One region of the Streptomyces purpurascens genome, then DNA from elsewhere that is predicted to be linked to it. Evidence: riboswitches for the same ligand, from Rfam matches in the RefSeq annotation. Region 1 holds a riboswitch; each other region holds the start of a gene.
The links. Region 1 has a riboswitch for cobalamin ahead of OHU35_RS09730 (cobalamin biosynthesis protein). Riboswitches for the same ligand answer to the same signal wherever they lie in the genome.
Positions count from the first base shown of each region.

Region 2: it holds a riboswitch for cobalamin, as region 1 does, so the genes downstream of both, metE (5-methyltetrahydropteroyltriglutamate--homocysteine S-methyltransferase) here and OHU35_RS09730 (cobalamin biosynthesis protein) in region 1, are expected to answer to the same signal.
Region 3: it holds a riboswitch for cobalamin, as region 1 does, so the genes downstream of both, OHU35_RS12695 (prenyltransferase/squalene oxidase repeat-containing protein) here and OHU35_RS09730 (cobalamin biosynthesis protein) in region 1, are expected to answer to the same signal.
Region 4: it holds a riboswitch for cobalamin, as region 1 does, so the genes downstream of both, OHU35_RS38405 (energy-coupling factor ABC transporter permease) here and OHU35_RS09730 (cobalamin biosynthesis protein) in region 1, are expected to answer to the same signal.

Region 1 covers NZ_CP108341.1:2,127,256-2,130,711, reverse strand. Annotated here, with positions in the region: gene OHU35_RS09730 (cobalamin biosynthesis protein) at 1-872, opposite strand, end outside; cobalamin riboswitch at 971-1,114, opposite strand; partial or broken gene OHU35_RS09725 (serine protease) at 1,244-2,206, shown strand; gene OHU35_RS09720 (hypothetical protein) at 2,241-3,456, shown strand, end outside.
Region 2 covers NZ_CP108341.1:8,456,372-8,459,827, forward strand. Annotated here, with positions in the region: gene metE (5-methyltetrahydropteroyltriglutamate--homocysteine S-methyltransferase) at 1-2,191, opposite strand, end outside; cobalamin riboswitch at 2,357-2,578, opposite strand; gene OHU35_RS38390 (energy-coupling factor ABC transporter ATP-binding protein) at 2,606-3,456, opposite strand, start outside; gene cbiQ (cobalt ECF transporter T component CbiQ) at 3,454-3,456, opposite strand, start outside.
Region 3 covers NZ_CP108341.1:2,780,187-2,783,642, forward strand. Annotated here, with positions in the region: gene OHU35_RS12685 (SAM-dependent methyltransferase) at 1-398, opposite strand, end outside; gene OHU35_RS12690 (hypothetical protein) at 432-671, opposite strand; cobalamin riboswitch at 703-835, shown strand; gene OHU35_RS12695 (prenyltransferase/squalene oxidase repeat-containing protein) at 947-2,161, shown strand; gene OHU35_RS12700 (SCO2322 family protein) at 2,158-2,796, shown strand; gene OHU35_RS12705 (energy-coupling factor transporter transmembrane component T) at 2,783-3,456, shown strand, end outside.
Region 4 covers NZ_CP108341.1:8,460,328-8,463,783, forward strand. Annotated here, with positions in the region: gene cbiQ (cobalt ECF transporter T component CbiQ) at 1-247, opposite strand, end outside; gene OHU35_RS38400 (energy-coupling factor ABC transporter substrate-binding protein) at 253-621, opposite strand; gene OHU35_RS38405 (energy-coupling factor ABC transporter permease) at 618-1,319, opposite strand; cobalamin riboswitch at 1,349-1,556, opposite strand; gene OHU35_RS38410 (serine/threonine-protein kinase) at 1,625-3,052, opposite strand; partial or broken gene OHU35_RS38415 (MDR family MFS transporter) at 3,314-3,456, opposite strand, start outside.

The DNA of each region.
Region 1 (3,456 bases):
CTGGACAGCCGTACGGCCCGTTCGATGTCCCCGGTGCCGACGCCGCGCCCCGCGCCGTTGAGCACGGGACGGTGCTCGACGCGCCCGCCGTAGGACAGGGTCCCGCCGAGCCGCACCCCGAGGGCCCCCGCGAACGAGGCCTCCACGGGCCCGGCGTTGGGACTCGGATGCTTGGCGGCGTCGGCACGCCAGGCCGTCACGGCTCCCCGCGGATCGCCCCCGGCCACGGCGGCGAGCACGGCGGTCAGCCGGGCCCCCGGCCACCCCACCACATCGTCCAGCCGCGCGGAGGCCCACCCGTAGCGCCGGTACCGGGCCGACTTGTGCCCGACCATGGCGTCGAGGGTGTTGACGGCCCGGAACCCGACGAGCCCCGGCACACCGCCGACGGCCCCCCACACGAGCGCCCCCACGACCGCGTCGGAGGTGTTCTCCGCGACCGACTCGACTACGGCCCGGGCGATCCCGTCGGCGTCCAGGGACTGCGGATCCCGTCCGCACAGATGCGGCAGCCGTGCACGGGCCGCTTCGACGTCCCCGGCCTCCAGGGCACGCCCGATGGCCTGCGCCTCCCGGGCGAGCGAAGTCCCCCCGACGACGGCCCAGGTGGCCGCGCCGGTCACCACGACGGAAGCGGCATCGGACGCACGCACAGCACGCGCGGCGACGGCCCCGAGCGCGACGGCCCCGCCCGCACACACCACGGTGTGCAGCGCGCCCCACCCCCGGTGGTCCCGCCACAACACCCGCTCCACCGCACCCGCGGCCCGCCCGAACGCGGCGACCGGATGCCCCCGGCGAGGATCGCCGAGCAGCAGATCACCGATCAGGCCGACGGCGGCACCGTACGCGTGGACGCGACCGGCACCCATGGGCTCAGCCGGCCACGGGAGCGGGCAACGGTGGGGTACTGACCCTCGATCGGCAGCCGAACATGGCGATATGTCCTCACTCAGGGTGTCCACGCCCTGGTTCGACGAGACCGGCGGTGAGAGTTCCTGGCTCCCGGTGATTGCTACCCCGGTGACAGTGGCGGGACCGCGCCGGACTTCCACCGGCTTCCTCTCCTACCGCCGTATTGGCCCCGGCAGTCCACCACGGCCGCGAACAGCCGTCAACTTGCCGTTGACCTGCGAGGGGAGAGTGTGGACAAGCCCACACCGCTAGCACGACGCTCCGCTCCCGCGGACCGGCTCGGGGCGAATTCCCCTGTGCGGGGCACGTTTCGCCGACCCGCTTGCGGGTGCCTGGCGCAAACCCTCCAATACCTCGCACGGGGTGCACACATGCGGAGAGGACAGGACCAGTGCAGAACGACCGGTTCCCGGAGGGGCTCGGCGCCGCGGTGGCCCGGGTCCGGTCCGCCGACGGCACTCCCGTCGGCTCCGGATTCCTGCTCGCCCCCGGCACGGTGGTCACCTGCGCCCACGTGGTCGCACAGGCCCTGGACACCGACGCACGGGCCGACTCCGCGCCGACGAGCCCCGTGACGGTCGAGTTCCCGCTCCAGCGGGGCAGTGTCGCCTACGAGGCCTCCGTGTCGGCCTGGCGGCCGGTGGCCGCGGACGGCACCGGCGACATCGCACTGCTGCGGCTGCCCGAGGACACCCCCGGCACCCTCACCACGCCGGTCCCGCTGGCAGGCGCCGGCGACGTCTGGGACCACCGCTTCCGGATCCTGGCCTTCCCCGCCACGGCCGAACACGGCGCCTGGATCGGCGGGCGGCTGCTCGGCGCCGTCGGGCAGGGCTGGATCTCCATGGAGGCGGAGGGCACCGCACACCACATCTCCCCGGGGTGCAGCGGAGCCCCCGTCTGGGACGAGCAACTCGCGGCCGTGGTCGGCATGACGGTCGCGACCGACCGCGGCCGCACGGCCGGCACCTCCTATCTCATCCCCGCGGCCGCCCTCCTGGACCTCCAGCCGGGCCTGCGCCGCTGCCCGTACCGCGGACTCGACGCCTTCCGGGAGGAGGACGCCGAGCACTTCTTCGGCCGGGAGAAGGAGACCCAACGCCTCCTCGACGCCGTGGACCGGCACCTCGTCGTGCCGGTGGTCGGCCCGTCCGGCAGCGGAAAGACCTCCCTCGTCCGCGCCGGGGCGCTCCCACACCTGCGCGCCGCCGGCCATACGGTGTCGGAGATCCGCGCGCTGCCGGGGACGCGTGCCTCGCTCACCCTGGCGCGAGCGCTGGCGCCGCTGCTGGAACCGGACGTGGGCGTGGCCGACCAGGAACGCAGTGCAGCTCGAGGAGACCGTGGCGGCCGAACCGGCCACCGCCCGCACCCTGCTGGCCCTGGTCGTGGCCCTCGCCTCCGTCCCGGCCGAGGACAAACGGCTCCGCGTCCTCGCCACGCTCCGCTCCGCGTGCCTCGACGACCTCGTGGAACCCGCCACGGCCCACGTCCTCAGCGACTGCGCCCAGATCGTCGCGCCCCTGGGCCGTACCGGACTCCTGGGCGCCATCGAGGGCCCGGCCTCCCGAGTCCCCGGCCTCACCCTCGACCCCGGCCTCGCGGAACGCATCGTCGACGACGCCGAGAACGAACCCGGCCACCTGCCCATGGTGGAATTCGCCCTCACCGAACTCTGGTCCCTCCAGGCCGGCGTACGCCTGACCCACAGCGGCTACGAGGCCCTCGGCGGAGTGACCGGCGCGCTGTCCACCCACGCCGAGAAGCGGGTCGGGGAGGTCATCGCGGAGCATGGCGAGGACCCGGTCCGCAGGCTCTTCGTGCAGTTGGCCCGGCCCGACGACGGGGGTGGCTTCACCCGTAGACCGGCCCGCCTCGCCGATCTTCCCCCAGGCCAGCGCGCCGCTGCCGAAGCCCTCGCGGTGCGGACCCGTTTCCTGCGCATCACGCAGGGAGACGACGGTGCGGTGGTCGCCGACTTGGCGCACGAAGCCCTGACCCGCAAATGGGAACAGCTGCGCGTGTGGCTGGAGGAGTCGAGGCGCTTCAGGACCTGGCAGGAGCAGGTGCGGGAACAACGGGCGCTCTGGGAGGAGGAGTTCCGGGACCCGGGACGACTTCTCAGGGGAGTGGCGCTGGAGACGGCTCTGAGCAGGAGCCGTTCACGCCCGGAGGACGTGTCGGCAGTGGAGCGGGAGTTCATCCAGCGCAGTGTCCGGCACCGGCGGCGCGGACTCCGGCGTTGGAGGGCCGGGGCGGCGACGGTCGCCCTGCTGCTCGTCGTGTCGGTGGTGCTGGCCGTCCAGTTCGGCCGGAGCAGTGCCGCCCGGGCCGAACAGCTCAGACAGCAGGCGTCGCAGGCGCTGGCCGCCGAAGCGGGCACCCTCTCCGGCCAATCGCCGTCCACATCACTGCAACTGTCCCTTGCCGCGCTGAACAACGCGGACACCCCGGCCGCGCGGCAGGCCGTCCTCGACCGCTACCTGGCCATGCGGTCGGTGGTGGGACAGCGCAGGAACGCCTGGGCAGGCAGCCTGTCGT
Region 2 (3,456 bases), 6.3 Mb from region 1:
GGATGGCCTTCAGGCCGCTGCGCAGCAGGTCGGCCGCCTCCTCCGCGCCGGGAACCCGCGGGGAGTGGATGTCGTAGACACCCGGCCCCGCCTCGCGCGGATAACCGTGCGAGGCGAGTTCGCGGGCGACCTGCATATGGGAGCGGGCGGCCTCGAGGCTGATGACGTCCGCGTCGAGGTCGTCGATGGCCTGCACGATGTCGCCGAACTCGGCGTAGCACATGTGCGTGTGGATCTGCGTGTCCGGCCGCACGCCGCCGGTGCTGAGCCGGAAGGCCTCCGTGGCCCACCCCAGATACTCCGGCCGGTCGGCGGCACGCAGCGGCAGCGTCTCGCGCAGGGCGGGCTCGTCGACCTGGATGACCGACGTCCCGGCCGCCTCCAGGTCTCCCACCTCGTCGCGCAGGGCGAGAGCGACCTGCCGGGCCGTCTGGGCACGCGGCTGGTCGTCGCGTACGAAGGACCAGGCGAGCATGGTGACCGGGCCGGTGAGCATGCCCTTGACCGGACGGTCCGTGAGGGACTGCGCGTACCTCGTCCAGCGCACGGTCATCGGCTCGGGGCGGGAGATGTCGCCGGCCAGGATCGGCGGGCGGACGTAGCGGGTGCCGTAGGACTGGACCCAGCCGTGCTGCGTGGCGAGACAGCCGGTGAGCTGCTCCGCGAAGTACTGGACCATGTCGTTGCGTTCGGCCTCGCCGTGCACCAGGACGTCCAGTCCGGCCTTCTCCTGGAAGGAGATCACCTCCTGGATCTCGGCCTTGATGCGCTCCTCGTAGCCGGCCGTGTCGATACGGCCCGCGCGCAGGTCCGCGCGGGCGGTGCGCACCCCAGCGGTCTGCGGGAAGGAGCCGATCGTGGTGGTCGGCAGCAGGGGCAGACCGAGCCGGGCGCGCTGGGCGGCGGTCCGCTCGGCGTACGGCAGCGAGCGGCGGGCGTCCGCCTCGGACACCGCGGCCGTGCGGGCACGGACGGCCGGGTCGCGGGTGATCGGGGAGTTCGCCCGGGAGAACAGGTCGGACCGGTTCGCGGCGAGTTGCGCGCCGATCGTGTCCGTGCCCTGCGTGAGACCGCGCGCGAGGGTGACGATCTCGGCGGTCTTCTGCCGCGCGAAGGCGAGCCAGCGCAGGACCTGCGGCTCGATGTCCCGCTCCGCCCCCGTGTCCAGCGGCACGTGCAGGAGGGAGCAGGAGGCCGAGACGTCGACCCGGTCGGCCAGGCCGAGGAGCGTGCCGAGCCGGGAGAGCGAGGCCGCCAGGTCGTTGATCCAGATGTTGCGGCCGTTGACGACACCGGCGACCAGCCGCTTGCCCGGCAGACCGCCCACCGCGGCCAGATCGTCCAGGTTGGCCGCCGCCGACTCCGTGAAGTCCACCGCGAGTCCCTCGACCGGCGCCTTCGCCAGCACCGGCAGGGCGTTCCCGAGCCGGTCGAAGTACGAGGCGACCAGCAGCTTCGACCGGTCGGTCAGGGCTCCGAGGTCGCGATAGGCGCGCTCGGCGGCGATCAGCTCGGCCGGGGTCCGGTCCTGGACCAGGGCCGGCTCGTCCAGCTGGACCCACTCGGCGCCCGCCGCGCGCAGGTCGGCGAGGACCTCGGCGTACACGGGCAGCAGCCGGTCCAGGAGCGTGAGCGGCTCGAAGTCCGCGGGCACCCCCGGGGCGGGCTTGGCGAGGAGCAGATAGGTGACGGGGCCGACGAGGACGGGGCGCGCGGTGTGGCCGAGCGCCAGCGCTTCGCGCAGCTCGGCGACCTGCTGGGACGAGTCGGCGGTGAACACCGTGTCCGGACCCAGCTCGGGCACCAGGTAGTGGTAGTTGGTGTCGAACCACTTGGTCATCTCCAGCGGCGCCACGTCCTGCGTGCCACGCGCCATGGCGAAGTAGCCGTCCAGGGCGTCCGCCTCGACGGCGTCCCGGTGGCGGCCGGGGATCGCGCCGACCATGACGGTGGTGTCCAGGACGTGGTCGTAGAACGAGAAGTCGCCCGTCGGGACCTCGTCGATGCCGGCGTCGGCCAGCTGCCGCCAGTTCGAGGCACGCAGGTCGGCGGCGGTGGCCCGGAGGGCGTCGGCGGTGACGCGGCCCTTCCAGTAGCCCTCGATCGCCTTCTTCAGTTCCCGGTTCTGGCCCTGGCGGGGGTAGCCGTACACGGTGGCCCGTGCTGCCGCGGCTGCGGGCTTGGTGGTCACGGAGATCTCCTTCGCGAGACGAATCCCTGAGATCCCGGCGACGGGACGAGAGCGCGAAGGGGTGACGAACCGGACGGTGACGACCTCGCGCGGCACAGCGCGGTCGTCCGCCTGGTAGGTACGCCGACCCGCCCTCGAGGTCACCGGAATGTCCGCGCACGCATCGTCCGCGCGCGGGCAGTTGGCAGGTCTTCGGACTCGCGGGCACGTCCTCACCATGTGAGAACTCCTACTGGCCGTCGCTTCCCGGGCCCTTCGTGGGCCCAGTGCGTATGACGGCGGTCGTTCCCGCTCACCGCTGCGGGGCAGTCCCGGATTCCCACCGGGTTCCCTCTTGCGACGCATCCCGCCTGGCTGACGGGGCGAACCAGCTGCATCGCCAGCCTATACACGGGAAGGCCGCGGAAGCGACCCTCAGCCGCCCCTCACCGGCCGCCCCGCCGCCAGGGCGGCCAGCTCGTCCGGGGTGCGCGGGCCGGGTGCCGAACCGGTCAACAGCCCTTGCGCGCGCAGGAGGTCCGCGGCGGCGGCACCCCACGGCAACCGCAGTCCCGCCTGCCGAAGGAGATCGGTCCGGGCCAGTGCCGTGGGCGCGGGAGCGATGTGCACACCGTCCGGGGTGAGGAGCGCCGCGTCGTCGGCCCAGCGCAGGGCGAGATCGACGTCGTGGGTGGCCATCACCACCGTGGTGCCGTTCGCACGCAGCCCGTCGAGCGTCTCCAGAAGCCGTTCCTGGCCGTCGGGGTCGAGTCCGGCCGTCGGCTCGTCGAGGACGAGGACACGCGGCCGCATGGCGACCGCGCCTGCGATGGCGGTCCGCTTGCGCTGCCCATAGGAGAGCAGATGGGTGGGCCGGTCGGCCAGTGCGGTGATGTCCAGGGCGGCGAGCGCCTCCGCCACCCGCGCCCGTACCTCCGTATCGGCCAGCCCGAGGTTCAGCGGCCCGAACGACACGTCCTGCTCGACGGACGCCGCGAACAGCTGGTCGTCCGGGTCCTGGACCACGAGCTGGACGGTCGTCCGCAGCCGGGTCAGGCCCTTGCGGTCGTACGTCACCGGCTGCCCGTCGACCGTCAACCGCCCCTCGTGCGGCCGCAGTCCGCCGCTGAGCAGCCGCATCAGCGTGGTCTTGCCACTGCCGTTGCGGCCGAGCAGCGCGAGCGCGCGCCCCTCGCGGATCTCGAAGTCGAGGCCACTGAGCACGGCCGGGCCGTCCTCGTAGGCGAAGGACGCGCCCCGCAGGGCGACGAGGGCGGGCTCGCTCA
Region 3 (3,456 bases), 650 kb from region 1:
TTGGTGACGCCTTCCGGTGTGCTGGTGAGCAGCGCGCGGGCGTGGGCCAGCACCAGCGGGTCGTTGTCGACGTAGACGATCCGGCTCTCCGGAGCCACCCGCTGGGCGATCTGGTGGGTGTTGTCCACGTTGGGCAGCCCGGTGCCGATGTCCAGGAACTGCCGGATGCCCTCTTCGGCGGCGAGATGGCGGACGGCGCGGGCGAGGAAGTAGCGGGCGGCGCGGGCCCCGGTCTCGATACCGGGGAAGATCTCACGGAACGCGTCACCGGCCACACGGTCGACTTCGTAGTTGTCCTTCCCGCCCAGCCAGTAGTTCCAGATCCGGGCCGAGTGCGGAACCGAGGTATCGATCTTGGAGAGCGGCTCCTGCTCGGAGTTCTCCACCTGATCAGTCATGGACGCTCCTGCGTGTGGTCGTGGAGCTTCACGTTAACCGGTTTGCCCCACGGACAGGATCAACTCCTCGGCCGTGTCCAGCAGTTCAACCTCTCCACGCGTCATGGTCGGACTTGCGGCCCGGCGGCGCAGGGCCTCCGTCAGGGCGGGCCGGGTGAGCGGGGACGGGTCGGCGAGGAGGGCGGACAGCACGGCGCGGGCGGGGGTGGCGAGGGCGTCACCGGAGACGGCGGCCTGGGCGAGGACCACGGTTCCCGGTGGTGTGGTCGGCATGGGGCGAAGCTACCCTCGGGCGTTTTCCTACGTGCGGGTACAGTAGGCGGGTCGTCATCACCCGTACGGGGAGAAGCCGGTGCAATTCCGGCGCTGACCCGCAACCGTGAACCGCCCGCCGAGGCAGGCGGTGAGCCGGATCGCCCCGTACGGATCGTGACCGGCTCACGTGCCCGGCGCCCGCCGGCGCACGGCACCGTCGAGGTATACGGAGCCGAGCCGCCGGGGTGTCCCGTGCTGCCCGGCTCCCTCACAGGGAGAGGCACCCGCCGATCATGAACGTCCGCCGCAGCGCAGCGGTCCTGGCCGCCGTCACCGTGATCGGCGCCGCCACGCCGGCCGCCGCCGCTCCGTCCCCTTCGCCGTCCCAGGCGTTCCCCTCCGCCCTGTACGGAGACAAGGACCCCAAGTTCGACGGCGTCTGGCGCCAGTCGCTCGCCCTGCTGGCCCAGGACACGGTGGGTGAGAAGCCGGCCGCCAAGTCCGTGCAGTGGCTGGTCCGGCAGCAGTGCGAGGACGGCGGGTTCGCCGCGTACCGCCCGGACCCCACCGCCGCGTGCGACGCCAAGACCATGCTCGACACCAACGCCACGGCCGCCGCCGTCCAGGCCCTCGCCGCGCTCGGCGGACAGGACGCCGTCGCCGACAAGGCCGTCGGCTGGCTGAAGTCCGTCCAGAACGAGGACGGCGGCTGGGGCTACGCGCCCGGCGGCGCCAGCGACACCAACTCGACGTCCGTCGTCATCGGCGCGCTGACCGCCGCGGGCGAGAAGCCGGACCAGGTCGACAAGGGCGGAAAATCGCCCGACGACGCCCTGCTGAAGCTCGCCCTCCCCTGCGGCGGGGACGACGACGGCGCCTTCGCGTTCCAGCCGGACAAGAAGGGCGAGCTGACCGCCAACGCGGACGCCACGGCGGCCGGTGTGCTCGGCGCCCTGGGCCAGGGCATGGTGGTGAAGGCCGGCAAGAAGTCCGACGCCGGCTGCGCGGATCCCCGTACGCCGCAGCAGGCCGCGGCCAACGGCGCCGCCTATCTCACGCAGACCCTCGCCAAGGACGACGACCACCTCACCTCCGCCCTCGCCGGCTCGGACCCCCAGCCCGACCACGGCAACACCGCCGACGCGGTCGTGGCGCTCGCCGCGCAGGGCGAGACCGCGCAGGCCGGGAAGTCCGTGCGGTGGCTGGAGAAGAACTCCGCCGGCTGGGCCGAGCAGGGCGGCCCCGCCGCCTACGCCCAACTGATCTTCGCCGCGCACGCGACGGGCACGAACCCGCGTGACTTCGGCGGCACGGACCTGGTGAAGCAGCTCAACGCGACGGGCCCGGCCCCGCAGGCCCCCGAACAGCCCTCGGCGGCCGACAAGAAGGACGACTCGGACTCGACGTCGGACTTCTTCGGCGTCTGGTGGTACGTCGGGGTCTGCCTCGTCGCCGGTATCGGCATCGGCTTCCTCTTCACCGGCCGCAGGAAGAGCCGGCAGTCGTGATCCGCCGCGCCGTTCTCCTCCTCCTGGCCTCGCTCCTGCTGATCGCGGGCGCGGGCCAGGCCCAGGCCGCCGGCTACCGGTACTGGTCGTTCTGGGACCGCGACGGCGACCGCTGGGTCTACGCCACCCAGGGCCCGTCCATGGCCCGCCCCTCGGACGGCGACGTCCAGGGCTTCCGCTTCACGGTGAGCGAGGACTCCTCCGAGGCGGCCCGGCCGCGCGGCACGGCCGACTTCGGGACCATCTGCGCGAAGACGCCCGCGCGGGACGGCGAGAAGCGGGTGGCTCTCGTCATCGACTCCGGCACGACGGCGGACGCCCCCCAGGGCGAGACCCCGCCCCCCGCCCGGACGGCCTGCGCCCGGGTCTCCCCCGACGCCACCACGGCGGAGGCCCTCGCGACGGTCGCCAAGCCCCTGCGCTACGACACCGACGCCCTGCTGTGCGCGATCGCGGGGTACCCGGAGAAGGGCTGTGGAGAGCAGGTGTCCGGCTCCCGGAAGTCGTCACCGGCGGCGAAGAAGGACACCTCCGACGACAACGGCCCGTCCCTGGGCCTGCTGGCGGGCATCGCCGTGGTGACGGCACTGGGTGCGGCGGCGATCTGGCAGGTACGGCGGCGTGACCAGGCTTAGCAGCGTGGACCGGCTCAGCCACGGGCCGGCCCGCCCCCAGCGCCCGCGCCGAGCATCCCTGCACCCCGGCGCCTGGTGGCTCTGGTCCCTCTCCCTCGGCACCGCGGCCACCCGCACCACCAACCCCCTGCTCCTCTCCCTCCTCATCGCGGTCTCCGCCTACGTCGTGGCGACCTGCCGCCCCCCGACCCCCTGGTCCCGGTCCTACGGCGCCTTCGTCAAACTCGCCCTCGCCGTCCTGCTCATCCGGCTCCTCTTCGCGATCGTCCTCGGCTCCCCCATCCCCGGCACGCACACCCTCGCCACCCTCCCCGAGGTGCCCCTCCCCGACTGGGCCCAGGGCATCCGCCTCGGCGGCGAGGTCACGGCCGAGGCCCTGACCTTCGCGTTGTACGACGGTCTGAGACTGGCCACCCTCCTCGTCTGCGTCGGCGCCGCGAACGCCCTCGCCAACCCCTCACGCCTCCTCAAGTCCCTCCCGGGCGCCCTGTACGAGATGGGTGTCGCGGTCGTCGTCGCCCTCACCTTCGCGCCGAACCTCATCGCCGACGTCCAGCGCCTGCGCTCCGCCCGCCGGCTGCGCGGCCGACCGGACAAGGGCGTCCGGGGCCTGCTGCAGGTGGGCCTCCCGGTCCTGGAGGGCGCGTTGGAGCGCTCGGT
Region 4 (3,456 bases), 6.3 Mb from region 1:
CGAGCAGCGTGACCGCGCCGGTCACGCAGAAGCCCAGCGGCACGCGGTAGGCACGCCACAGCCGGCGGGCGGGCACCCCGGCCGGCCCCAGCAGCACGGACACGGCCGTCACGAGCACCAGGGCCGCGCCCGGCCAGGGCGGCAGCGAGATGGCCAGCACGGTGAGTCCCAGACCGAGCACGGCCTTGTCCACGGGATGGCGGCGGCGCCAGCGACTGCTGTGCGCCGCCGCGTCGATCGGCAGCACGCGGCTCAGGCCCTTTCGGCCGTGGACTCCTCGGCGGTGCCGGCTGCCGCACTGTCGGCGTCCCGCTCCCGCGCCTGCCGCTCACCCTGCCGCCGGCCCCGGCGCAGACCGAAGTAGTAGGCGAGGACACCGGCGCCGAGGGCTGCCTGGAGGGAGAACAGCGCCGACTCGATCTCACCGGACGGCGGTTCGTACAGCGGCGAGAACCAGGGCTTGTAGTCCGGCTCGATCTCGGTGATCGCCGTCTCCGCCTCACCGTCGGCGCCCGTGAACGGCTCCTCCTTGTGGTCGCCGAGGCCGAGTGCGAGCGGCAGTACGGCGAGCGCGGCCACGGCGAGCAGCAGCAGGAGGTTGATCTTCGTGTTCTTCTTCATCGGGCGGCCACCTCGGTCTCGGTCCCGGACTGCTTCTTGGCGAGGAGCACGCCCAGCCGGGTCAGTTCGCCCTTGCTGGACTGCACCAGCAGCCGCATCACGAGCACCGTCAGCAGCCCCTCGCTCACCGCGAGCGGGATCTGGGTGACGGCGAAGATGGTGCCGAACTTGCCGAGCGCGCCCACGAACCCGCTGCCCGGGTCGGGGAAGGCGAGCGCCAGCTGCACGCTGGTGACGCAGTACGTGGACAGGTCGGCGAAGAACGCCCCGAAGAAGACCGCGACCATCAGCGGCACGTCGTACCGCCGCAGCAGTTTGTACACGGCGTATCCGGCCCAGGGCCCGACGATCGCCATGGAGAAGACGTTGGCGCCGAGCGTGGTCAGACCGCCGTGTGCGAGCAGCAGCGCCTGGAAGAGCAGGGTGATGGTGCCCAGCACCGCCATGATGGGTGGCCGGAAAAGGATGGCTCCCAGGCCCGTTCCGGTGGGGTGGGAGCAACTGCCGGTGACCGACGGCAGTTTCAGAGCGGACAGGACGAACGTGAAGGCACCGGAGGCACCGAGGAGCAGGGTGCTCTCGGGGTGCTCGCGCACTTCACGGGTGAGCGACCGGACCCCGTGGACGACGAACGGCGCCGACGCGACGCCCCAGGCGACCGCGTGTGCCGGCGGCAGAAATCCCTCGGCTATGTGCATGGCTCAGCAGACCCTCTCCAGCACCTCGTGGATGGTTGACGCGCCTTGGCCGGTCTCCTGGCTTACGGGTACCACCGCCCGTACTCCGCCTTCCCGGGTCACAAGGACCCAGTGGCTGCCCGTGAGGGCCGGAGCCGGACTTCCCGATTCACAGTGGCGAGGGCCGCACCGGCATCACACCGGCTTTCCCGTTCACCAAGGCGTGGTGACAGTAATGCCGAGATAAGGACGATGACAAGCCACCCGAGGGGGCGCGAGAGGGGGCGCGCGAGGGGGCGACCGCTCGCACGGCGGCGCAGGGCCGCTCAGTCGTCGCCCCCGTCGTCATCGTCGTCGCCGTTCTCCCAGGTCTGACGGGGCTTCTCCTGCCGGGGTTTGTCCGCCTTTCGCGGCGGGTCGGCCGTCTCCTGCGCCGGAGCCGTGGGGCTGGGGGTCGCTTCGACCGGGGTCGGGGGAGCGGGTGCGTTGGTGGACGGGGTGATATCGGCCACTGTGCCGGCGGCCGGAGCGGTCGCGTCCGGAGCCGTGCCCGCCGCCGGAGCGGAGGAGAGGGGCGAGGCGGAGCCGGCGGACGGCGTGGCGGCGGGGCTGCTCGCGGAGGGGGACGCGTCGGGTTCCGTGCCCTCCGTCGCGGTGTCGTCGGGCGAGAACCACAGCATGCCGGCGAGCATCGCGGCGGCGAAGAGTGCCGCCGCGGCGATCGTCGCGGCCGCTCTGCGCCGGTTGTCGTTGCCGCCCCGGGGTGCGGCGCGACGCGCACGACCGGTCTGGGCCGTGCGGCCGGTGCGCAGCCCCGGGGCGCCGGGCAGCGCGTACGTGGCCGGGTTGCGGGTCTCGGTGGCCGGATACGGCCTCGGCGCGGCGGACGTCACCGGGGGCGCGGCGTCCGGCAGCGGCTCGGGCAGCCCTCGCCAGGCGCCGCCGGCGAACCACTCGGCGGTCCGCTGGGCGGTGGGCCGGTCCTCGGGCTGCTTGGCGAGCAGGCCGAGCAGGTAGTTCTCGAAGGCCGGCGGGAGCCCGGCGACACCGAGCTCGCGGGGCGGTACGGGCGCGGAATCGAGGTGCTGGTGGAGGAGCGCGACGGCGGTGTCGGCCTGGAACGGCGGTCGGCCGCTGAGGAGTTGGTAGAGCAGACACCCCAGGGAGTACATGTCGGAGGCGGGACCGGCGGGCTGGCCCAGGGCGCGTTCGGGCGCGAGGTAGAGGCCGGTGCCGACGATCTGGCCGGTGGCGGTGAGCGCGGCGCCGGGATCGTCGAGGAAGCGGGCGATGCCGAAGTCGCCGATCTTCAGGGTGCCGTGGGCGTCCAGCAGGAGGTTGGCGGGTTTGACGTCACGGTGGACGATGCCCTGCGCGTGTGCGGCGGCGAGCCCGGAGGCGGCCTGCGCGGCGAGATCGGCCACCCGCTCGGCGGGAAGCGCGCCGGAGACGGCCAGCACCCCGGCGAGGCTGTCGCCTTCGACCAGTTCCATCACCAGGTACAGCCGGTTGTCGTACTCGCCGAAGTCCAGGACACCGACCAGATGGGGGTGGTTGAGACGCCCGGCGGTCTGGGCCTCCAGACGGAACCGGGAGGCCGCCGTGACATCGGTGTCCTGGGGCAGCAGCAGCTTGACGGCCACCGCTCTGGCGAGCGTCTCGTCGTACGCGCGCCAGACCTCTCCCATTCCACCGCGCCCGATCTCAACATCCAGCCGGTAGCGGCCCGCTAGCAGCACTCGTCCTCGTCTCATGCGTGGGGGAAGGTACGTCGCCGCATGCCGAACTCCCCGTTTTGACGCGGGGGTTGGTGGGGAACGTCGCAGCCGACCCAGGATACTGGCGCCGCGCGACCACTGATCTCCGCAGCGGTGCGGAGGGACGGTACGGTCCCGGAAATCCGGGAGCGGAGGAATCGCCCGGCGGGGTGACGGTGCGGTGCGCGCGGTTGCCGGGGGTGTCCTTCGCGCGTCTCGGGGCGCCGGGGTCGTCTTCTGGTGCCCGGGCGTGCCGGATCAGGCCGGCTCGTCCGCCCCCTCTGCCCGCTCCTCCCGGCGCGGCAGCAGAGCCACCGTCAGGGCCGGTACGGCCGCGAGGACCAGCCAGGGCACGGCGGCCGGGAGGCCGAGGTCGAGCAGGGAGCCGGTGGCCGCGCTGC